3 regions of the Bradyrhizobium sp. Kon56 genome follow, and region 1 is predicted to be linked to each of the others. Evidence: riboswitches for the same ligand, from Rfam matches in the RefSeq annotation. Region 1 holds a riboswitch; each other region holds the start of a gene.
What was found. Region 1 has a riboswitch for glycine ahead of AC0L3B_RS33745 (D-amino acid dehydrogenase). Riboswitches for the same ligand answer to the same signal wherever they lie in the genome.
Positions count from the first base shown of each region.

Region 1 (8,051 bases):
GTGTCGGCTTCTGCACCCTCGTCGTGAATCACAAATACTCAGCATTCACCGCCGGATTGCTGATATTCGACGCTCTCATGTGGCCATTGGGGTACAGGCGTAACACGCGAATAGGACGTCATGGCCGCTTGAGGCTTACGGCGAGAGCTCTGCATGCTCTTCCTTCCGCCGCGGGCTTTCTGTCTCTTTATTTGGCGACCACCGGTATGGTTCGAGAAGCACGAGAGGTGAGCAATTGCGAGCCAGCTTCGGTCACGACAACGACCTCTTCATGCAGCATCAGCTTCGGTGATCCGTCGAAATACGAAGGATAGGAGGTGCTTGGCTCAATATTAATGATCATGCCTGGCTTCAGTATCGTCTTATCGTCCGGTTGAACGGAAGGTAGCTCCGGCATCCATAAACCCATGGAGTGCCCCATTCGCCCGATGTTCGTGGCTTTACCGCGATTATTTGAGCCATTTAGCACGGCTGACATTGCGCTCCAGACATTACAGATCGGAATGCCAGGTTTAGCGGCGGCAATTCCCGCTTCTGTGGCATCCCAAACGACTTGATAGGCATCCTGGGTGTGCGGATCAGGTGCACCGAACGCAAAGTGTCGGTCGAAGTCGCTCCAATAAAAGTCGAATAGACAGCCCGCATCAATAAACAGCAGGTCTCCATCCGACAGAACTTTGTCGCTCGGGACACCGTAGGGCCGCGTATAGCCCCCGCGGCCAGAGACACCAACGATCTTGCTTGTCTTCTCGACACCGCGACTGAAGCATTCGGTCTCGAACAAGCGACACACCTCTCGTTCCGTCATACCCAGACGGAGCTTTGGTGTCAGATTCTCAAATGCCTCTGAAACAAGCCCGCATACAGTTCGAATTCGGTCGACCTCTAATGGAGACTTGATCATTCGCAATGGAGTGAAAATTGGATCCGCTGCATCGACAAACGTCCGAGGTTTGATCGCATCCGCAACGCGCAAGAAATCTCCCGCAGGGAAGCCAAGTCTACTCTCCGCGCCAAGCTCTATGCCGATTCTGGCGTGCTCTGGCAATAGTTCACGCAACGCTCCGGCAAGTGCTGACACACCCTCATCCTTCGGATTCGGACTAGGCCAGCTCCGGCATTTTTTTACCCAGGTTGTCTCTCTATAAAACTGGTCGATTCCCTCGGGAACGATCGCAACAGCTTCACCAGACGAAAGAATAAGAAGAAATCGCGGCCGAGTCGTCTGCTGCGGCGTCGTGCTAGGCTCACCAACGAGATATCGCAAGTTGTGTTCGGCCGTCACCAGAAGCGCGTCTATAGTATGCTCTTTCATCAAACGCCGCGCCCGCTCGACCCAGCCTTCGTATTCGATCCGGGGAAACGGATCGTACGGAATTGTCTTAATCGAACCAAAACCAATAGCGTTCATCGCTTTTCTCCAGAGAAATACGTCAAGCGCTGGGCGACCGATAGTTTACATGCTGGTCCGACAGCACATGACAGCTTTCGCGGGCTCATTCGATATCCTTTGAAAGAGCCGCCCGCAGTTTCTTGTGAGAGAGCATCGGGACACCGAGTTCCTCTGCAAGCAGGCGAGCAACACCTTTGAAAGGAGCTTTCAGCTTATCGTGGTACACGATGCCTTGAATCCCACCCACGATCGAATGCACGCAAGCTCTTAGATCGACCAAGCGACTTTCCTGGTCATAGCCGCCCGACACTAGCCAATGGTTTGGTAGGACATGACTTGCTGCTATCGGGGGTTCGTCTTGTGCCTGCAATATGGCGCTCGTAAAGCTTGGTTCGAAGTGAACGCCACCGATGCAAAGGACGGAGGTTACCGCTTCGTCCATGCGATCGAACGTTCGCAATAGCGAACGCGCCAGCACCCGAGCGGCACGAGAATTAGTCCAATCTGCTGGCGAGCTTCCGATCTCGATATCGATTGCAGAAGGCCGCAAGTCAGCGAGACGGGTACCAGCATCACCCGCCTTGACGCCCGACCAATGAGTCGCTTCCAGGTAAGTGCGAAAGTCGGCAAGACCCGACGTGACGCGCTCGGCTTCGATGGCTAGAAGAAGGCCCCGAGTAATCCGGGGGTCGACTGCGCTGAAAGTCCCCGTCGCCAGGTCGCCGGTCGTTTGAACCGAGAAGATTGCGTTTTGTGCATTGGCCCCCTCGTGCCAATTCACGATTCCAATAACGTTGGCGTCACCGAAGCGTTCATTCAAGATTGGCGCGTAGCGCCCATAGTCGTTACTTACGACCTCGTTAGTGGGCACGATCGAAATCCTGGCGCCATGCAAGCCAGGAACCTCGAGTACGGAGTGCCCATCGAGCTCTAAACCCGTTCGAACAAGGGTGCATTCGGCCTTGAGGGCATCCAGAACGTGACCCGCAACCGGATCCCTTTCGTGATCGACGCAGAAGACGAAGACGGCATGTCTCACCGCGATTCTCCATCGAGTTCAACGCAGATCGAAAGCGTACGACATCTATCCTCAACTCGGCGCCCGCATCTTTTGGGCTTCATATGAAAACAGCATGCTATTTGAGCTGAGATCGTAGTTCGCAAGGCGCGACCAGGCGCTTGAGAGCCGATCAACCCCGGCCCGAACAGCCTCAGAATGGCGCCACGCGCGAGCTGAGTCTTGTGATCGGCTGGCGTCTTTGGCGAAGCAGCGCCGTGAAATCGCACAACTTGGAGATCGCGGGAGTTGATCGCCGAACTAGCAGAGAACCTCAGTTCGTCGCGCGCCAAGCCAGACTCAATTCTATCGCCAGACGCGAGAAACGTCGACGCCAGAACGCTGCAGAACCCTCGGTCGAGCAGAGCAAGCGAGTCAGGGGTGCAGCCGTCCATTTTGACTCGACGTTGAAAGAGATGCATGCCGCGCACAGCTTTTGGAGAGTCCTACATCACCATGTATTTATTAGAGCTGCCCCACGCTCACATTGTGCGTTTTTTTGTTAAGATCGCAGTTTTGCTGCGTTCTGCAGCAACAGCTTGTTCAAAACCGGTGAGACATCCAGCGGATACGATCGTACATGCTAGGCCACCACAGCGATCTTAGCGGCAAACCAGCTGGTGATCGGACGGTTGGAAGAGCAACATTATCGAGCATCGCCTACGCCGCCGAATCTCGAGCTTCAACGATGCGTCATGGCTTGACATGTAGTGAGTACGTCTGAGACTGTTATCGTGTCTGACGATGGTGTGCGGGAGAGTGCGATGAGCCGACAGGCACATCGCCGCCGACGGAGCAACCCCCCAAGGAAACTCTCAGGCCCAGGACCGCACACCGAGGACGATCTGGAGAGAGGTGCCAGTCGGCACCCACCGAAGGGGACCGTTATCCACTAGGATTGCGGAGAAAGCTCTCAGGTGCACGGACAGATTTGGGGACGGAGTGATGGCGAAAGCCATTTCACCGTTCATTCATCCCTGTCTTGGAGCATACGATGAGCACGATCATCATTATCGGATCCGGTATCACCGGAGTTACAACGGCCTATGCCTTGGCCTGCCGCGGCTATTCGGTCAGTGTCTTTGACCGCCAGCGTTATCCCGCGATGGACACTTCGTTTGCCAATGGCGGTCAATTATCGGCAAGCAATGCCGAAGTCTGGAATAACGCCGCAACGATCGTAAAAGGCTTGAGGTGGATGCTGCGCAAGGACGCACCATTGCTGCTGAACCCAAGTCCCAGTTTTCACAAATATACTTGGCTCGCGGAGTTCGTAGGCCAGATTCGGCATTACCGTCGCAATACGATCGAAACGACAAAGCTGGCGATAGCGGCGCGGCAACATCTGTTTGAGCTTGCCGATCGGGAGAGCATCGCTTTCGACTTGGAGCGGCGAGGAATATTACACGTTTATTCGAGTAAGGCCGACTTCGATACGGCTTCTCGCGTGAATCAGTTGCTGCTCCAGGGCGGATTGGATCGTCGCCCCGTGACGCCCTCCGAAATGCTCGCGATAGAGCCAGCGCTGCGTGATCAGTATTACGGTGGTTTCTTTACCCCATCTGACTCAACGGGCGACATTCACAAGTTCACGCGTGGTCTCGCTGCGGCTTGCGAGCGAAGGGGCGTACGCTTCGTCTTTGGTGCAGAGATCTGCGGCATGCAAGCTGATCGAGACGGTGTGGTCGTACGATGGGAAGGAGGCCCTCTGAAGGAGGAACTTAAAGCTGAAAGAGCGGTGGTCTGCGCTGGGGTCGGCAGCCGACGCATTGCTTCAATGCTGGGGGACAAGATAAACATTTATCCCGTCAAGGGATACTCCATCACGGTCGAGCTCGGGGATGAAACGAGCCAAAAGGCTGCGCCCCGTGTCAGCCTGCTCGACGAGGCCACCAAGATCGTGACCAGCCGGTTAGGAGAAGATCGCTTCCGTGTCGCTGGGACCGCGGAGTTCAACGGCGAGAACCGCGACATCCGCTGGGACCGAATTAAGCCTCTGGTGCGCTGGGTAGAGCGGTCTTTTCCGGATGTGTCCACCGCGCAGGTGGTGCCATGGGCAGGCTTGCGTCCTATGACACCTAGCATGATGCCGAGGGTCGGCCGAGGTAAAAGGCCGAATATCTTCTACAACACCGGTCATGGTCACCTCGGCTGGACATTATCCGCTGTCACAGCTGAGATGGTCGCGGACGTCATTGCAACAGATGATAGTAAAACTCGGCTGAGCCGATCCGTGGCCTCATAGGCGTTTAGCCTTATCCAGCTCGCAAAACTATGCTCCTGGCGGCATCAAAGCCGGGGGCATATCGCTTGACAGCGCCACAGCAGGATCTTGCAGTATTATCCTACGAACACGTTACCCTCACCGGCTTACGACCCGAGAGCTTAATTGCTCAGACGAAGACCTCGATGAGCCACTTGGCGCCGTCGCCTTCAACAGCCTCCATGTGACGCAATCATCATCCGTATAACTGCTTACGGATTAATGCCAGGCAAGAGAGTAGCGGATCTCTGCATGACCGAGCAGAAAAATATCCCCAGCCAACGACCTTGTTGTTATCGACAAAGGGGCCCATCACACTCGAGGGCCGACGTCATACCGGCACCGAACGCCAGCGGATCGACGGCAACTCTTATTTCTATTTCGCCGCTCCCAAGCTGTGATCTTCGCGGTGCGTCGGAGTAGCAGGACCGCGGCCTTTCAAAGATCATTTTGCAAGTCACGCAGCGCATATTTGTTGAAATTGCCGACGGATCGACGATACTGGTGTCGTAATGATGTTTTTCGAAGAGATTTCCCAACTTCGAGACGTTTTTCTGCGCTAGGCACCGACTCGTTGCAGAATTTCCTCTCAAGCCCGGAGCCGGTTATGCAATACGACCGAATCGACGCTCACATCCTCGAGATTGTGCAAAAGAATAACCGTTTGACATCCGAGGCGATTGGCGAACTGGCCGGGCTTTCTGCTACCGCGTGTCAACGCAGACTAAAGAGGCTTCGCTCGGACGGCATCATCGAGGCCGACGTTTCCATCGTCTCGGCGAAGGCGGTAGGGCGACCTATTCAGATGCTTGTGCTGGTGACCTTGGAGCGCGAGCGCTCGGACATAATTGACAGATTCAAAAAGGCTATCAAATCGTCAGTTGAAGTCGTCAATGGGTTTTACGTTACAGGCGATGCTGACTTTGTCTTGTACATTACCGCACGCACCATGGACGACTATGAGCAGTTCACCCGGCGATTCTTCCGTGAGAACCCTGATATCAAAGGCTTCAAGACGATGGTGGTAATGGACCGGGTAAAAGCCGGCTTTGCTATTCCAATCGAGGCTCCATCCGAGGATTGAAGCGTATCTCGCCAAGCGAATCTGCTTGTCCTCGTTTGTCCATCGCCAGATCAGGTAAGCGCACTGCCGCCGGGTACGCTACGAAGCGAGCGCAGACATTTGCGCAAGAGGTGCAATTCCCAACTCCAGCAGCTTCTCACCCAGATTCGCGGCGCTGGTTGTCTATCGCTTGAGCCTTGTGGCGCGAGCGAGCTGACTAACTCGATCGCGGAGGACCTGGCAACCGTTTACCGAACAGAGGGACCTCGCATAGCGCGCTTTTTCATCGCTCAATGCGCGGAAAATGCTGCAAACTGCCATATCGATCTTGTAGTGTATCGGCTAGTGAACCTTTTGCAGATCGGTTTAGCGGGTAGGACGTCCGCCTGCATGCGTTCAATTGTTGCTGCCTTTCCACTCTGACGAGACCATGCGAATCTCAAGAAATCGGCGGCGGTTCATCCGCGGCCCGGCTAACGCAGCAGCTCGCTTCCCACAGCCGGCCACGATAAAATCCACTATTCGGGATCAATACCTATCCCAGAGAATGCAGCCTCTGGCGCCATTAAGTGCGTGCCACATCTGGCCGAAGCCGCTGGCATGTCGCACGGAGTGACTAGGCAAGGGGCGGTGTCGTTGACGCTCACGCTTGCAGGGCAAGAATCAGATTCGCTCGCACCAAGCTGGACAACACCACAGCGAAATCTCGGAGCAAGGTTGGCTCTCTTAAGGCTTTTCGCACACAGATGCGGCACACATCAGACAGGGCCGCTCACCCGTTCAGCAGCCGATTCTCGGAGTCTCTCTTCAATTCATCGGAGGCAACGCAGCAAGCGAGATGACTTATTCTCCCAAGTCTCGGACGTTCAGCGCTGAAGGCATCACTGCGCCGTTCCGCCACATCACTTTCCGGCGTATCTGGCTCGCAAGTCTGCTTACGAATCTGGGCGCCCTGATTCGGAGCGTCGGCGCGGCGTGGGCGATGACTCAGATGACATCGTCCGCCGACAAAGTTGCGCTAGTCCAGACCGCGTTGTTGCTGCCCGTTATGCTGATCTCGATGCCAGCCGGCGCCATTGCTGACATGTATGACCGGCGCATCGTGATGCTCGTCTCTCTCGGCATCTTGCTCGCTGGTGCGACCGCGCTGACGACACTTGCCTGGCGCGGCCTGGTCACGCCGGACCTGTTACTGATACTGTGTTTCGTAATCGGCAGCGGCGTGGCCCTGATGGATCCTGCTTGGCAGTCCTCCGTTAGCGAGCAGGTGCCAGCGGAAGCACTTCCAGCGGCGGTCGCGCTGAACAGCATCAGCTACAATATCGCGCGCAGCCTGGGACCAGCGATCGGCGGCATTGTGGTTGCGACAGCGGGCGCAGTAGCTTCCTTCGCGTTGAACGCGTTGCTATATCTGCCGCTGCTTATTGCGCTATTCTTGTGGAAGCGAATTTCCGAGCCCTCGTATCTTCCCCCCGAAAAGCTAAATCGTGCCATCGTTTCGGGGGTCCGCTATATCGCTAATTCGCCCCCGATCAAAATTGTTCTGATCCGCTCCATGATCACGGGCGTGATCGGCGGCGCAATCATCGCGCTAATGCCGTTAGTCGCGCGCGATCTCCTCCGAGGCGATGCCCAGACGTATGGGATTACGCTCAGCGCGTTTGGCCTTGGCGCGGTGATCGGAGCACTAAACGTACCCGAAGTGCGGAAGCGCATGAGCGGTGAGGCAGCAATCCGCGCCTGCGCACTGTCGATGGGGGGCGCGCTTGCCGCGGTGGCGTTGAGCCGCGAGCTGGTTCTAACATCGGTCGCGCTTGTCCTTGCAGGGGCTGTGTGGATGATGGCGTGGGCCCTTTTCAACATTGGCGTGCAACTGTCGGCACCGCGCTGGGTCGCGGGACGCTCGCTCGCGGCCTACCAGGCAGCAAGCTCGGGCGGGATTGCCGTCGGTAGCTGGGGCTGGGGTCGCCTGACCGATGCCGCCGGCGTCGAAACGGCACTTTTGTTATCCGCCGTCCTGATGTTGATTTCTCCGCTATTGGGGTTCTGGCTTCGCATGCCTCGCATAAACCCACGAAGCGAGGACGCCGAGGCGCTCGCGCATCCTGAGGTTAGGCTTGCGCTAACCGATCGTAGTGGACCGCTTGTGATAGAAATCGAATATCGCGTGGCACAAGAGAATGCGCGGGCCTTTCACAATGTGATGCAAGACGTGCAGCTGTTCCGGAAACGGAATGGCGCGTATGGCTGGTCGATCGCACGTGATATTGCCGAT
Region 1 is NZ_JBVVOU010000036.1:22,995-31,045, forward strand. Features, by position in the region: gene AC0L3B_RS33735 (M24 family metallopeptidase) at 188-1,411, opposite strand; gene AC0L3B_RS33740 (D-aminoacyl-tRNA deacylase) at 1,497-2,432, opposite strand; glycine riboswitch at 3,193-3,290, shown strand; glycine riboswitch at 3,294-3,381, shown strand; gene AC0L3B_RS33745 (D-amino acid dehydrogenase) at 3,445-4,695, shown strand; gene AC0L3B_RS33750 (Lrp/AsnC family transcriptional regulator) at 5,321-5,797, shown strand; gene AC0L3B_RS33755 (MFS transporter) at 6,615-8,051, shown strand, end outside.

Region 2 (8,051 bases), on a different contig from region 1:
TGAGGCCTTCGCCGCCCATCATCAGGATGTAGATGTAGGAGATGGTGAGGATCGAAGCCGAGCCGAACGGCGCGGCCGAGACCGGCCCCACAGGCGCTTTCCCATCCGTCGCCGGATGACCGGGCAGGAACGGCTTGAGGTGCGCCTTGACGCCGATCGGGCCCATGCCCGGGCCGCCGCCGCCATGCGGGATGCAGAAGGTCTTGTGCAGGTTGAGATGGCTGACATCGGCGCCGTAATCGCCGGGCCTGCTAAGGCCGACCTGCGCGTTGAGGTTGGCGCCGTCGAGATAGACCTGTCCGCCATGGCCATGCACGATCTCGCAGATCTCGCGGATGTGCTCCTCGAACACGCCATGGGTCGAGGGATAGGTGATCATGACCGCGGCGAGGTCGTTCGAATACTTCTCGGCCTTGGCGCGGAGATCATTGACGTCGACGTCGCCGTTCTTCTCGCAGGCGACCACCACCACGTCCATGCCGACCATCGCGGCCGAGGCCGGGTTGGTGCCGTGCGCGGAGGAGGGGATCAGGCAGATCTTGCGATGCGTCTCGCCACGCGCCGCGTGATAGCCGCGGATCGCGAGCAGCCCGGCATATTCGCCTTGCGCGCCCGAGTTCGGCTGCAGCGAGATCGCGTCATAGCCGGTGATGTCGCACAGCCATTTTTCCAGCCGCGCGAACAGCGCGTAGTAGCCCTTCGCCTGCTCAGGCGGGGCGAACGGATGCAGGCTGCCGAATTCCGGCCAGGTCAGCGGCATCATCTCGGTGGTCGCGTTCAGCTTCATGGTGCACGAGCCGAGCGGGATCATCGCGCGGTCGAGCGCGAGGTCGCGGTCGCTGAGCTTGCGCATGTAGCGCAGCATCTCGGTTTCCGAGCGATGCGCGTGGAAGACGGGGTGGGTGAGGAAAGAGGTCGCACGCTTGAGCGTCTCCGGCAGCGCCTCGCGCGTGGTGGCGTCGATCTCGGCGTATGCAAGCTGCCCGCCGAAGGCGCGCCAGACTGCTTCCACCGTTGCGGGCGTGGTGGTCTCGTCGAGCGCGATCCGCAATGCAGTTTCGCCAGCGCCGAGATTGATCTTCTCGGCCGCCGCGCGCGCCACGACTTCGGTACGCTTCGCCCCTGCATCCACGCTGAGCGTGTCGAAGAAACTGTCGGACTGCAGCGCAAAGCCGAGCTTGCGCAGGCCGGCCGCCAGCACCGCGGCGCGGCGATGCACATTGCGCGCGATCTGCGAAAGGCCTTCGGGGCCGTGATAGACTGCATACATCGAGGCGATCACGGCGAGCAGCACCTGCGCGGTGCAGATGTTGGAGGTCGCCTTCTCGCGGCGGATGTGCTGCTCGCGGGTCTGCAGCGCGAGACGGTAGGCCGGCATTCCGCGCGAATCCACGGAGAGGCCGACGATGCGGCCGGGCAGCGAGCGCTTGAGCGCATCGCGCACCGCCATATAGGCCGCGTGCGGCCCGCCATAACCCATCGGCACGCCAAAACGTTGCGCCGAGCCGATGGCGATGTCCGCGCCGAGCTCGCCGGGCGAGGCGAGCAGTGTCAGCGCCAGCAGATCGGCGGCGATGATCGCGAGTGCGCCCTTGGCCTTCAGGCTGGCGATCGCGGGCCTGAGGTCGCGCACAGCGCCTGAACTGCCCGGGTATTGCAGCAGTGCACCAAGCACGTCGGTCTTGTCGAGATCGGTGAGGGGATCGCCCACGACCAGGGTCCAGCCCAGCGGCTCCGCGCGGGTGCGCATCACGGCGAGCGTCTGCGGATGCACGTCCTTGTCGACGAAGAAGGCCTTTGCTTCGACCCGTGAGTGCCGCTCCGCGAGCGCCATCGCTTCGGCGGCAGCGGTAGCCTCGTCGAGCAGCGAGGCGTTGGCGACGTCGAGCCCGGTGAGGTCGCAGATCATGGTCTGGAAGTTGAGCAGCGCCTCGAGCCGGCCCTGGCTGATTTCAGGCTGGTAGGGCGTGTAGGCCGTGTACCAGGCCGGGTTCTCCAAAATGTTGCGCTGGATTACCGCGGGCAGGATCGTGCCGGAATAGCCTTGGCCGATCAGCGAGGTGAAGACCTGGTTCTGGGCGGCGAGTTCGCCCATATGCGCGATCGCTTCGGTCTCGCTGAGCGGCTTGCCGAGATCGAGTGGGACGGCCTGCCGGATCGAGGCCGGCAGCGTCTGCGCCATCAGCGTATCGACGCTGTTCGCGCCGACGGCCTCGAGCATCGCGGTGACGTCGCGCGCGGAGGGGCCGATGTGGCGGCGAACGAAGCTGGTGGTGTCGCCGTTGGATTTGCGGTGCGCGGTCATCATGGGTCCTCGCTTCAGATGTTCTTGTCGCCGTCATGCCCCGCGAAGGCGGGGCATCCAGTAAACGCAGCCGCTTCGGCTAGGGCCGATTGGCCGCGGCGTACTGGATCGTCCGCCTTCGCGGACGATGACACCGAATATGAGGTCAGAGTTCGCATCATCTCACGCCGTGTGGGCCTTGTAGGCGGCTTCGTCCATCAGACCGCCGAGCTCGCTCTTGTCGGCAATCTTGATCTTGAAGAACCAGGCCGCGCCTTGCGCATCCGAGTTCACCAGTGCGGGCTCGGCGGCGAGCGCGGCGTTGGTCTCGAGCACTTCGCCCGTCACCGGCGCGTAGACGTCCGATGCGGCCTTCACCGATTCCACGACCGCGGCGGGTTCGGCCTTCTTCAGCGTGCGGCCGAGCTTGGGCAATTCGACGAACACGACGTCGCCAAGCTGCGATTGCGCGTAGTCGGTGATGCCGACGGTGGCGACATCGCCGTCGATCGCGAGCCATTCGTGGTCGGAGGTGTACAGCGTCGTGGTCATTTTCTCGGTCCTCAGCGTTTGTAGGTGTTTTTCACGAAGGGCATGGCGGCGATTTGCACGGCCAGGCGCTGGCCGCGCACCTCGGCGAAGAGTTTTGTGTCGATCGCGCTCGATGCGGTGGGCACATAGCCCATCGCGACCGGCGCATTCAGGCTCGGGCTGAAACCGCCCGAGGTGACCTTTCCGATCGGCTCGGCGGAGGTCGCATCCGCAAACAGCAGCGCGCCTTCGCGCACCGGCGCGCGGCCCTCGGTGCGCAGGCCGACGCGGCGGCGGGATGCGCCATGGTCGAAATGGGCGAGAATCTTTGCCGCGCCGGGGAAGCCCCCGGCACGCGCGCCGCCGGTGCGGCGGCTCTTCTGCACCGACCATTCCAGTGCGGCCTCGACCGGCGTGGTCGCGGTGTCGATGTCGTGGCCGTAAAGACAAAGCCCGGCCTCGAGCCGCAGGCTGTCACGGGCGCCGAGCCCGATCGGCATGACGTCAGGATTGTCCAGCAGGGCCTTGGCGAGCCGTTCGGCATCGCCGGCAGGAACCGAAATCTCGAAGCCGTCCTCGCCGGTATAGCCGGAGCGCGAGACGAAGCAGTCGAGGCCGGCGACCTTGTGCGGACCGGAATCCATGAATTTCATGGCGGGTGCTTCTGCACACAATTTCGTCAGCGCCGATTCCGCCTTCGGCCCCTGCAGCGCGATCAGCGCGCGGTCGGCAAGCGAATCGATCATGCAGTCGTCCGAGAGATTCGCGCGCAGATGCGCCTCGTCCTCGGCCTTGCAGGCGGCGTTGACGACCAGGAAGAGGTGATCGCCGAAATTGGCGACCATCAGATCGTCCAGAATCCCGCCCTCGGCATTGGTGAACTGGGCGTAGCGCTGCCGGCCCGGCGCGATCGCCAAGATATCCTGCGGCACCAGTCCTTCCAGCGCGCGGGCGGCGTCCTCGACCTTGCCGGATTTCGGCCTGAGTGCGATCTGGCCCATGTGGGAGACATCGAACAGGCCGGCTGCGTTGCGGGTATGAAGGTGTTCCTTCAGGACTCCGGCCGGATATTGCACGGGCATGTCATAGCCCGCGAACGGCACCATCTTGCCGCCGAGCGAGACATGCAGGTCGTAAAGGGGGGTGCGTTTCAGGGAGTCTTTGTCGTCGCGCGCAAGCATCGGGGGGCCCTCGGCGGTTCCCCGGGAACGATTTCCCGTGGACACCAGTCGAAGCCCCATCTGTCGCTGTGCCTGAGAGTATTATCCCGTCGGCGGACGCTGTCCGAACCTACCCTTTAAAAGGTCTTGGCCCGTCGGCGCCTCTTTCCAGATGCTGTCAAAGCCACGCGGTCCTTTTGCCTGAGAGTTTCCGGGGCGGTTGCTCCTTCGGCGCCGGCTACCAGTGCCGGTCTCTCCCGACGTGGCCGTACGATACAGATAGGTAAAGACCACAGGCCGGCCAAGCCTGTCAACGCGGCATCGGCGGCTTTCCAACGGATTACGCGACTGCGGCAACGCCTTGATCTGGCTGCACAGTTTCTGGACAGCCAAGCTGGCCTTGTCTAAAAGCGCATTGGCCCGCAGATATCAGCCCAAACTTGCGGTTTGGGTGGCTGGAAGGCGGGTGCAAGCACACCCGATTGGATGAACATGAGCGGCGTCAACGAGATCAGGTCGACCTTTCTGAATTTCTTTGCCGAGAACGGCCACGAGATCGTGTCGTCCTCGCCATTGGTGCCGCGCAACGATCCGACGTTGATGTTCACCAATGCCGGCATGGTGCAGTTCAAGAACGTCTTCACCGGCGTCGAGAAGCGGCCCTATCAGCGCGCCACCACCTCGCAGAAATGCGTGCGCGCCGGCGGCAAGCACAATGACCTCGACAATGTCGGCTACACCGCGCGCCATCTCACCTTCTTCGAGATGCTCGGCAACTTCTCCTTCGGCGACTATTTCAAGGAGCACGCGATCGAGCTGGCCTGGACGCTGATCACGAAGGAATTCGGGCTCAAGAAAGACAAGCTGCTCGTCACGGTCTACCACACCGACGACGAGGCGGCCGGGCTGTGGAAGAAGATCGCGGGCTTCTCCGAGGACCGCATCATCCGCATCCCGACCTCGGACAATTTCTGGGCGATGGGCGACACCGGGCCGTGCGGGCCGTGCTCGGAGATCTTCATCGATCGCGGCGAGCACATCTGGGGCGGGCCTCCGGGCTCGCCTGAGGAGGATGGCGATCGCTTCCTCGAATTCTGGAATCTCGTCTTCATGCAGTACGAGCAGGTGACGAAGGAGGAGCGCGTGGCGCTGCCGCGTCCCTCGATCGACACCGGCATGGGGCTGGAGCGCATGGCCTGCATCATGCAGGGCGTCGACAGCGTGTTCGAGACCGACCTGTTCCGTCATTTGATCGACGCGACGGCGTCTGCTCTCGGAAGCGGACCGGACGAGAAGACCGTGGCCTCGTTCCGCGTCATCGCCGACCATCTGCGTTCGTCGGCCTTCCTCGTCGCCGACGGCGTGCTGCCCTCGAACGAGGGCCGCGGCTATGTGCTGCGCCGGATCATGCGCCGCGCGATGCGCCATGCGCAGCTGCTCGGTGCGCAAGAGCCGCTGATGCATCGCCTGGTCTGGGCGCTGGTGCGCGAGATGGGCCAGGCCTATCCGGATTTGATGCGCGCGGAAAATTTGATCGAGGAAACGCTGCGGCTGGAAGAGACCCGCTTCCGCAAGACGCTGACGCGCGGCCTCGCCATTCTCGACGAGAAGAGCGCGTCCTTGAAGAAGGGCGACATGTTCGACGGCGACGTCGCCTTCACACTGTACGACACCTACGGCTTCCCGCTCGATTTGACGCAGGACGCACTGAAGTCGCGCGGCATCAGCGTCGACCAGGCCTCCTTCACCGATGCGATGGAGCGTCAGAAGGCCAAGGCGCGCGAATCCTGGAAGGGGTCTGGCGAAGCGGCTTCCGAGGCGATCTGGTTCCCGCTGCGTGAGAAGCTGGGCGCAACCGAATTCCTGGGCTACGAGACCGAGAGCGCTGAAGGCGTGGTCACTGCGCTGGTCAAGGACGGCAAGGAAGCCACGAGCCTCAAGGCCGGCGAGCTAGGGGCGATCGTGCTGAACCAGACGCCGTTCTACGCGGAGTCCGGCGGCCAGGTCGGTGACACCGGCGTATTGACCGGCGAGGGCGGCATCAAGTTCCGCGTCACCGACACTCAGAAGAAGCTCGGTGATTTCTTCGTTCACGTCGGCACATTGGAGAGCGGCGAGCTGAAGCTCGGCACCGCGCTGCAGCTCGAAGTGGATCACGGCAGGCGCTTTTCGATCCGCGCGCATCATTCGGCGACCCATCTCATCCACGAGGCGCTGCGCCAGGTGCTCGGCGACCATATCGCCCAGCGCGGCTCGATGGTTGCGCCGGATCGGCTGCGTTTCGACTTCGTGCATCCGAAGCCGATCACGGCGGAGGAGCTCGCGCGCGTCGAGGACATCGCCAACGAGGTGGTGCTGGAGAATGACGAAGTCTCGACCCGCGTCATGGGCGTGGACGAGGCCCGTGAGGCCGGCGCACGCGCCCTGTTCGGCGAGAAATATGGCGACGAGGTTCGCGTCGTCTCGATGGGCCGGACCGCGCGCGAGCGCGGCGCCAACGCACTCGGCTGGTCGGTCGAACTTTGCGGCGGCACGCATGTCAGGCGGACCGGCGACATCGGGCTGATCACGCTGACGGGCGAGAGCGCGGTCGCCTCCGGCGTGCGCCGCATCGAGGCTTTAACCGGCAACTACGCGCGAAAACACGCCAACGACACCATGGCGCTGGCGAAGACCGCGGCCCACGAGCTGCGCACCTCGATCGACGACGTCCCGGCGCGCATTGCCGCTCTGATGGAGGAGCGCAAGAAGCTCGAGCGCGAACTCTCCGACGCCCGCAAGAAGCTGGCGATGGGCGGCGGTGCAGCTTCGAGCAACGGCGCGGCCTCAGGTGTGCGCGAAGTCGGCGACGTCAAGCTGATGGCGCGCGCGGTCGAGGGCATCGAGATGAAGGATCTCAAGAGCCTTGCCGACGACGGCAAGAAGCAGATCGGCTCCGGCGTCGTCGCTATCGTCGGCGTCACCGAGGATGGCAAGGCCGGCGTCGTGGTCGGCGTCACCGCGGACCTCACTTCGCGTTTCAATGCGGTCAATCTGGTGAAGGTCGCCTCCGAAGCGCTCGGCGGCAAGGGCGGCGGCGGGCGGCCCGACATGGCGCAGGCCGGCGGCCCTGATGGCGCCAATGCGCCCGCGGCGCTCACGGCTATCGAAAAAGCCATGGCTGAACAAAAATCGGCCGGCGCGTAGGCAGGTGCGCCCCGTTCCGCGAGGAATTGGGCTCCGCGATCCCAATCTGAGGGATCGCCTCTACGAATTGCTGGAGCATGATCCGCTGGCCTACTCGGTCGGGTCCCGCTTCATCCAGCTGATCATCGCCGTCATCGTGCTCGACGTGATCGCGATGATGCTTGCCTCGGTGCCGGAGCTGGACGCGCAATTCAGCGCGCTGTTTTCGGCGATCACCATCCTGTCCGTGATCGTGTTCGCGCTGGAATATGCGGCGCGGCTGTGGACGGTGGCGGGCCATACCCAGCGCGCAGCGTCCGCGCTGTCCGACCGGCTCAGCTATGTCTTCTCCGCACTCGGCATCATCGATCTGCTCGCGTTCCTGCCGGCCGCGGTCGTGCTGGCCACGGGCCGGCATGCAACGCTGGCAGCGCTCGGCGTGCTGCCGTTCTTCAAGCTGGTGCGCTACTCGCCGGCGATGCGGTCGCTGCTCGCGGCCGTGCACGCGGAGCGGCGGGCGCTGATCGGCTGCATCGTCATCCTGATCGGCGCGGTGCTGACGTTTGCCTCGCTGCTCTATGCCATCGAGCGCGACGTGCAGCCGGACAAGCTCGGAACCATTCCGCAGGCGATGTGGTGGGCGATCGTGACGCTTGGCACCGTCGGTTACGGCGACGTCGTGCCGGTGACGGCGCTCGGAAAGTTCATCTCCGTCTTCACCATCATCAGCGGCTTTGCCATGATCGCGCTGCCGGTCGCGATCATCTCGACGGCGTTTGCGGAAGAGGTGAAGCGGCGCGACTTCGTGGTCACCTGGGGTATGCTGGCGCGGGTGCCGCTGTTCTCGCATCTCAGCGCATCCGAGATCGCCGACATCATGCGGCTGCTGCGGGCGCGCACGATCGAGGAGG
Region 2 is NZ_JBVVOU010000007.1:68,510-76,560, forward strand. Features, by position in the region: gene gcvP (aminomethyl-transferring glycine dehydrogenase) at 1-2,305, opposite strand, end outside; gene gcvH (glycine cleavage system protein GcvH) at 2,468-2,836, opposite strand; gene gcvT (glycine cleavage system aminomethyltransferase GcvT) at 2,848-3,996, opposite strand; glycine riboswitch at 4,156-4,245, opposite strand; gene alaS (alanine--tRNA ligase) at 4,468-7,161, shown strand; gene AC0L3B_RS13440 (cyclic nucleotide-gated ion channel) at 7,166-8,051, shown strand, end outside.
Region 2: linked by a shared signal. The riboswitch ahead of gcvT (glycine cleavage system aminomethyltransferase GcvT) and the one ahead of AC0L3B_RS33745 (D-amino acid dehydrogenase) in region 1 are both predicted to bind glycine.

Region 3 (8,051 bases), on a different contig from region 1:
GTAAGCGCGAATTTCTACGCACCTTTTGCTGTTGAGTGCTCTGATGCATGAGGTGTCGACCAAAATAGGTGGACACCAAGTGATGGAAGAAGATGAGCAGAAACCGCGGGTGAGGCTTGTCTGTCGGAACGGGCGCCGCCGATACGACCCCGCATTCGCGGCCTGCCTTGAGCCTGGCGTGTCGGTATCAAGGCTTGCGCTCGAACATGGGGCCAATGCGAACCTTCTTCGGAAGTGGATCAAGAAGCGCGCGGAGACCCAATCCCTCCCGCCGTCCTCACCGCCGGCGTTCATCCCGGTTCAGATTGAAAGTGCTGCCGATCGGGCCCTGTCGCGACAGAGTAGTATGGCTGCGGTGGATTTGCCGGCGACCCGTGATGAAGTGCGTGGGTCGGAACCCAAAAGGGCTGCATGTTTTCCCTCTCCAGCCAAGATGAGCGCGTCGCTGCCAAACGGCGTGAAGTTGACGCTGGATTGCGGTGATGTGGATGCGTTGGCAGCCGTAATCGGAGCGCTGTGTCATGTTCACACTGGTCGCTGACCTGCAAGTCTATCTGCACCGCGAGCCGATCGACTTCCGAGCCGGCATCAACAGCCTTGCGGTTCTGGTGCAGGAGACGATGGCGCTCGATCCGTTTGCTCCGGCGGTTTTTGCGTTCTGCAATCGCCGTTGCGACCGGATGAAGCTGCTGTCTTCGATCGGTCGGGCTTTGTGCTGGTCCGGAAGCGGCTGACCGAGGACAGGTTCAGGTGGCCGCGCCGGGAGGCTACGGTCGTCCAGCTTACGACCGAGCAATTGCACTGGATTCTCGACGGCATCGATATTGACGCAATGGTCCGCCATCCAGTGCGGCAATATCAGGTCGCAGGCTGACGGCTCCCGAATTGTGCGGTTGACGCGGCGACATGCTTTCGATTCAAGAATCTGATGAATCGACCCGGCGAACTGACTGTTGAAGAGTTGATGGCGCGCATTGCTGCGCTGCAGGCGGAGAACCGTCAACTCGCCGAACGGGTCGTTAAACTTGAGGAAGAGTTGGCCCTTGCGCGGCTGTATCGTTTTGCGCCGAAGGGCGAGAAGCACATTGACCGCCTCTTCAATGAAGCCGAACAGGCCGCGGATAAGGACGACGCCGACAGCGAAGATGGCGATGTCGTTGTCCTGCCGGACACGGGCTTGCCGGCGAGCGAAGGGGCGACGGGAAAGAAGCGCGGCCGCAAGGCCTTGCCGGAAAACCTGCCGCGCGAGCGTGTCGAGTATGACCTTCCCGACGCCCAGAAGGCTTGTCCTTGCTGCCGTCACCAGATGCATCGCATGGGCGAGACCGTTACCGAGCAACTTCATATCGAGGTGAAGGCGAAGGTCCTGCAGAATGTGCGGTTCAAATATGCCTGCCGTCATTGCGACCGCACCGGGATCAACACGCCGGTCGTGATCGCGCCAATACCCACGCAACCTTTGCCAGGCAGCATCGCTACGGCCTCGACGCTGGCTTTCGCGCTCGTTCATAAGTATGTCGACGGCACACCGCTCTACCGCCTGGCGCAGGCATTCGAGCGCGCCGGCGTTCGTGTCAGCCGAGGCGCTCTGGGCCACTGGGTGATCGGCTCGAGCGAAAAACATCTCTCCCGCATCTATGACGCGCTGAAGCTACGGCTCAGATCGCAGCCCCTCATCCATGGTGACGAGACCACGGTCCAGGTGCTGAAGGAAATGGACAGAGAGGCCGCCAGCACGTCAATATGTGGGCTTACCGGAGCGGCGAGGACAGTGACGAGCCGATCGTGCTGCTCGAATATCAGCCGGGCCGCGGCCAGATACACCCGCAGGCTTCCTCGGCGATTACCGCGGGATATTGATGAGCGATGGCTACACTGGCGGGGGCCACCCATCTTTGGATGCATGGCCCATTCCAAGCGGCGCTTCGTCGACGCACTCAAAGCGAGAAAAAAGGGTGGCGGGCCGCCGGAACAGGCGCTCCGGTTCTTCGAACAGCTCTACCGGGTTGAAAGGCAGGCGCGGGACGAAATACCGGAGAAGGGTGAAACACAGGCCGAATGCATTCGCCGCTTCCGCCAGCAACATAGTGTCCCCATCCTCAATGCTCTCAAGGTATGGCTCACTGAAATCGCCCCGAAGGTCTTGCCTGACAGCAAGCTCGGCGACGCTGTGTCCTACACACTGAACCAGTGGGATTATCTGACGCGCTACACCGGGGACGGCAGCATGCCGATCGACAATAATCTTCTGGAGCGCGACATCAGGGTTTTTGCAACTGGCAGCAAGAGTTGGTTGTTCAGCGATACCGTCGACGGAGCCAAGGCCAGCGCCATCGTCTAAGCTTAGTGCTGACCTGCCGCGCTTGTGGCGTTGAGCCGTTAGCGTGGTTGCGCCACGTCCTTACGGAACTGCCTCAGCGCCCCGAGAACGCAGCTATCGACGATCTCCTGCCCTTCAACTTCCTCGACGCCGCCGCAGCCTGACCCGATCCGTCCGTCTGAAAGCGATCAGCTGTTGCAAGGGCCGCCAACGTGCGGGAAAATGAGCGCTTACCCTTGACGGGATAAATGTATGTTGTCCCCCAGCATTGAAGCAATGCGGCGGCTGCCGACTCCTTCGCAGACCACTGCGCGTTCGGCATTGAGTTCTTCCTTGCGAACCTCGTTTCCAGTGTACGACCACATCGTCTCGGTCGGACCGCATGCCGCAGACCTCTGCATCAAAGACGAAGCGTACGCCTCCTCGCTCGCAAGCCGCAGCGAGGCCGCGCGTGAACTTGTGAATGTCGCCGGTTGAGTCAGACGGGGTAAAGAAGCCACCATAATACTGATCGCGCAGAGCTGGCTCTATTGTAAGCATCTCAGAAGGCGTCACGGGACGGCGATCCAATCCGCCCTTGAGCAGCAACTGATTCACGCGAGAGGCCGCATCGAACTCGGGTTTGCTCGAATAAACGTGCAAAATTCCTCGCCGCTCCAAGTCGAAATCGATGCTCTCCTGATCGGCTAGCTCAAAAAGATGCTTGCGAGCGGCTATCGCTAGCTTCGTCGTTTCGATCGTGTTGTGCTGGCGGTAGTTTCGAATCTGGCTTACGAACTCTGCCAGCCAAGTATAGCTGTGAAAACTGGGGCTTGGGTTCAGCAACAATGGTGCATCTTTGCGCAGCAGCCACCTCAAGCCTTTTACGATCGTTGCGACGTTATTTCCAGACCTCCGCATTGCTTGCCGATAATTGGCCGCCGTTCGCAAACGAAGTGTCCATCGCCGGATAGCGCTGGCGATCAAAGACTGTAACCGAATAGCCGCGGCGGGCCAGGGCATGGGCAGTTGTAACTCCGGTGATACCGGACCCGATTATGATGATCGTGCTCATCGTATGCTCCAAGACAGGATTGAACGAACGGTGAATGGCTTCGCCATGTCTCCGTCCCCAAATCTGTCCGTGCACCTGAGAGCTTTGTCCGCGATCGTCGTGGATCACGGTCCCCTTCGGTGGGGGCTGACCGACACCTCTCTCCAGATCGTCCTCGGTGTGCGGTCATGGGCCTGAGAGTTCCTTGGGGAGTTGCTCCGTCGGCGGTGATACGCCTTTGCAGGCTTATCGCGCTCTCCCGCACACAATCATCAGACACGATAACACTCTCAGTCGTACTCACTACCTGTCAAGCCGCGATGAATCGTCGGACCCAAAATCGGCGGCGTAAGCGACAACTCGATGTTTGCCCTAGCTCCCCACCCAGCTTAGCAGGTGGTTTGTTGCCTAGTACTATGCTGATCTCGCTTTTTTGATGATTGCATTCGCTGGATGTCCCATTGGTTTCCAGCGAGCTATCGGCAGCCAGCGCAGAAATACTGCGTGATCCTCAAAAGAACGCACAAGGTTTGCGTGGCGACGCTCTAATAAATCTGCGGTGGTGTAGGACCCTACAAAGCTGTGCTTGGCATGCATCTCTTTCAAAGTCGAGCCAAAATGGAGGCCTGCACGCCTGACGCGGTCGCTCTGCTCGATGAGGGGCTCTTCACGCCACTTGCGTCGACGCCTCTGGCTTATGGCGGCAGGATTCGCTCTTGTTCGTCGCGCGGGCAGGTTAAGTTCGCTGCTGGTCCGGCGATCCGCTGCCTCGATTTTCAATTCGCTCGATTTCAGGCGGTCGCTGATTACCGCATCGGCAGCTTCGAGCAAGGCTTCAAATAGCCCGGCGTTCGCATCGAAGCACGACCCGATTAGGATCGTATCTTCCCCCCGAAGGTAGTTGGAAAGCCTGTTTTCAAGCGCTCGGTGAACGGAGAGCGTTCCGCAACTGAATCGCACGGACAACATTCCAAAGCCTGCCGTTCGAGACCTGTATGCGCGGCTCGCACCAGGGCCGGGTGATTGGCCAGACCGAGATAATTGTTGGCGCACATGTTCAGGAGCTCGCGCTCGCCAAGTGCGCGCAGGTGTATATGCGTCGACTGAGGCGAGGCGATCTCTTGCTCGACTTTCTGGAGCTTTCGATGTCACGAAGTCGCTGACCAATTTGCGAGCGCATGGTTCATTTCCGATCATGGTTAAATGATAGCAGTCGACCATGCGGGATCCGCGTGCTTTGGCAAAGAAAGATCTGTAAGCTGGAGGGTGATGGGCCCGACCTGGCCTTTGGAGATCGTCGTGTCGTCGATGCGCGTCACTGGCACAATGCCGCCGGCAGTAGAGGTAATGAACACCTCGTCAGCCTTCTTGATATCGTCACGACTGATGTCAGCAGCAGTGGCGGCGAGGCCAATCTCAGCACAAAGATCGAACACGGTCCGACGCGCAATACCCGGTAACACGCCAAGAGCCGGCGTTCTCAACGATCCGTCCTTTACCAACACGTTGAAGCCTGGACCCTCGGCGATATGCCCGTTCGTATCTAGGATCAGCGCCGTCTCGTCGTAGGCATCGAAAAGACCCTTTACGAGATCAAGCCCATGATAGTTCTTGATCGTGGGATCGACTGAACCCGGCGGGATGCGGACACTCTCGCTAATCGCGACGCGCAAACCTCTTTCCAGTTGTTCCTTTTGGCAACTGAACCATAAGCTACCGCAAACGCGATAAACCGGTTCTCTGCAAGGTGGGGATCGCGGCTGAATGTCGGCGATGAACCGCGCGTGCAGATCATCTCAACGTAAGCCGATTTATGACCCGACAATAGCGACACACTGCTTGGGGATCGAAGCAATTGTCTCGCGATTGTAGGGCAGCTTCATTCGAAGACGTTCGACGCCTGCCGGAAATCGGTCAAGGTGCAGATCCAACCGAAAAACCGGCCGTTCCACACGTGCACGTTTTCGTAGGTCGCGTCCGAGTGGAGGAGACCCCAATCGAGCACAGAGATCTTGGCCTCGGACATCGGAAGGTACTGCCCATCCATGAAGGCGACCCCATGAGGGTAGCGCCGTTGACCGATGTGATGCTGATCGATTGCCGAAAGCGGGGGTGAGGGCTCTTTCATCGGAGTCATTGGAAATAGGAGGGATTGAGACAAGGAATAAGTTCTTGCTTTGGGACAAAAGGATCGCGGACATGGTGCTCCATCAAGATGTCGAGGATCGGCACGGCCGGCCCACTGAACCTGGTCACGTTGGATGTTAGAAGCCCAACGAGCCGCATTCCTCGGATCTGGCATCTCGCCTAGTCTAAATTCTCCGTCCGAAACGTGAAGCTTTCGTACAAAAGGAACGCGGCCAGGCGGCGAGCTCTTCGCATTTCGGCTCTGGCGCCCTCAGCATAGAAGGAAATTCGCGGCTCCGAATCTGGTTGATATCGGGCAATTTCGCATGTCGGTGTCGGGTGCATTCGAAGCGACCGCAGGCGCTTTGACGCCGCACCCTTCGTTGACACAGTGAGGCCGCACTGCGTTGAGCGTTTCTTCGATACTGCTCCGTATTCGATCAGGAGGTGACCTCGTTCGAGGACATGGCTTAGGCCGCACTAAGCGCGTACGCATAGAGCCCGCTATCCTCACCGACTCAATGTCCTTCATGCACAGCTCTGGATCTCGCTGATGCGAATTCGGCACCGCGCCGCCTTGCGCGCCCGTGCGCTCATCGGCCACTAGAGCTAGATGACAGTCGCGTTGTGAAGCCAACCAGCAATAGAGCTGGAATGGGGATAGTGGGGGAGGGAGCTTTGGCGCCTTTCTTCGATCACCGTTGGATAGGAAGAGGTAATGCTTCAAGGCTTGACGGGGAGACGCAGGATTTCTGCTTATCAGCCACTATATTATTTATTTTCTGCATGCAGAACCGGTACTGTTTATTCAGATGTGTCGTTTGCGTGGCATAGCGGTGAAATGGCTCAAATGTGTTCATGCCTGCATGGTCATAGGTGCTGTCCTCCCGGTCGAGCGAAGGTCGCATGTGGTGCTGATCCGGAGCGGCGGTCGGCCGTTGTGGGCTGCGGGGGCGTCCTTATGAAGTTCGCGAGGGGCGTTATGCTGAGGGTGATCTCGATGCAACGTCTCTGATCGAGGCCCACCTTCTTCAAGGTTTGGCAGTGCTCCGCAATCACAATTGTGGCAGTTCGAACTAGCGTTAGACACGGGAAGATTCAATGGATCTCGCATTCACAGAAGAAGAGCGGCGCTTTCGCGAAGAAGTGCGGCAGGACTTGCGTGAAAACATGTTGCCGGAGATACCACGCAAATTAGCCGAAGGCCGTCGGTTGTCGAAAGACGAGAGGGCTGCGGGAGCGCGTATCCTCAATCGGAAGGGTGTCCCGACTTGGCCTAAAGAATATGGAGGAGCGGGGTGGACTCCCTTGCAGCAGTATATTTTCGCAGAAGAGGTGCGAGCTCTTCCCGCGCGGTTTAAGTTCGGATACGGCGAGTCTTTGGTTGGTCCCGTCATCTATACCTTCGGCAATGAGGCGCAGAAGAAATACTATCTGCCGCGTATTGCCGACGCTGAGGACTGGTGGTGCCAAGGCTTCTCTGAGCCGGGCGCGGGCTCCGATCTCGCTTCACTCAGGACACGAGCAGTGCGTGATGGCAGTCACTATGTCGTCAATGGCCAGAAGATCTGGACCACGTGGGCGCAGTACGCCGACTGCATCTTTTGCTTGGTCAGGACCGATCCTGATGTGAAAAAACAGCAAGGGATTTCTTTTCTTTTGATCGACATGAAGACGCCAGGCGTCAGTGTGCGTCCGATACAGCTAATCGACGGCGGTCACGAAGTTAACGAGGTGTTTTTTGACAACGTCCGTGTTCCGGTTGAGAATCTCGTCGGAGAAGAGAATAAGGGGTGGGACTATGCCAAGTTTCTTCTCGGCAACGAACGCTTCGCAGACGCCGGCGTAGCCATTTCCGAGGAGCGTATCCTGTGCGCCAAGAGACTTGCTGCGCAGTGTCACGTCGGCGCTGAGCGACTAATCGATCAAGCCACATTCCGCGAGAAAGCCGCCGCCGTCGAGGTCCAACTAAAGGCGTTCGAACTAACGCAGCTTCGCGTGGTAACTAATGCATCGAAGCAGGAGAAGGCCACGCAGGACCCTGCAAGCTCCATCCTTAAGCTCCGAGGCTCGGAAATCGAGCAGGCGGCCGCAGAACTCTTGGTGGATGTGGCCGGACCTTATGTGCTCCCCTATTTCTCAGAAGAGGAACTCGAGAGTGACAACGGGCCACCGATTGGCCTCGAGTGGATCGCGAGGGCCGCGCCCACATATTTCGGCAGCCGCGCGGCGTCGATCTATTCGGGCTCCAACGAGATTCAGAAGAACATCATAGCAAAGGCGATCCTCGGCCTCTAATGCCTCGATGGCCCGCTGGGCGGCCCCAGTTTAGGAGAATATCACGTTGAACTTTGATCTTTCGGAGGAGCAGCGGCTTCTCAGAGAAAGTGTCGCGCGGCTGCTGCTCGACGGTTACGGCTTCGAGAACCGCCGCATTTATCAGGCGGAGGAGCGGGGATATAGTGAAGCGATGTGGTCACGCTATGCCGAACTCGGGCTTCTTGCGTTGCCCTTCGCTCAAGAATATGGCGGCTTCGGCGGCAGCGCGGTGGATACCATGATCGTTATGGA
Region 3 is NZ_JBVVOU010000062.1:400-8,450, forward strand. Features, by position in the region: partial or broken gene AC0L3B_RS37105 (transposase) at 1-51, shown strand, start outside; gene tnpA (IS66-like element accessory protein TnpA) at 83-541, shown strand; partial or broken gene tnpB (IS66 family insertion sequence element accessory protein TnpB) at 522-874, shown strand; partial or broken gene tnpC (IS66 family transposase) at 929-2,484, shown strand; partial or broken gene AC0L3B_RS37125 (FAD-dependent oxidoreductase) at 2,553-3,374, opposite strand; glycine riboswitch at 3,436-3,523, opposite strand; glycine riboswitch at 3,527-3,625, opposite strand; gene AC0L3B_RS37130 (hypothetical protein) at 3,768-4,322, opposite strand; gene AC0L3B_RS37135 (aminotransferase class IV) at 4,553-5,026, opposite strand; gene AC0L3B_RS37140 (acyl-CoA dehydrogenase family protein) at 6,582-7,778, shown strand; gene AC0L3B_RS37145 (acyl-CoA dehydrogenase family protein) at 7,825-8,051, shown strand, end outside.
Region 3: linked by a shared signal. The riboswitch ahead of AC0L3B_RS37125 (FAD-dependent oxidoreductase) and the one ahead of AC0L3B_RS33745 (D-amino acid dehydrogenase) in region 1 are both predicted to bind glycine.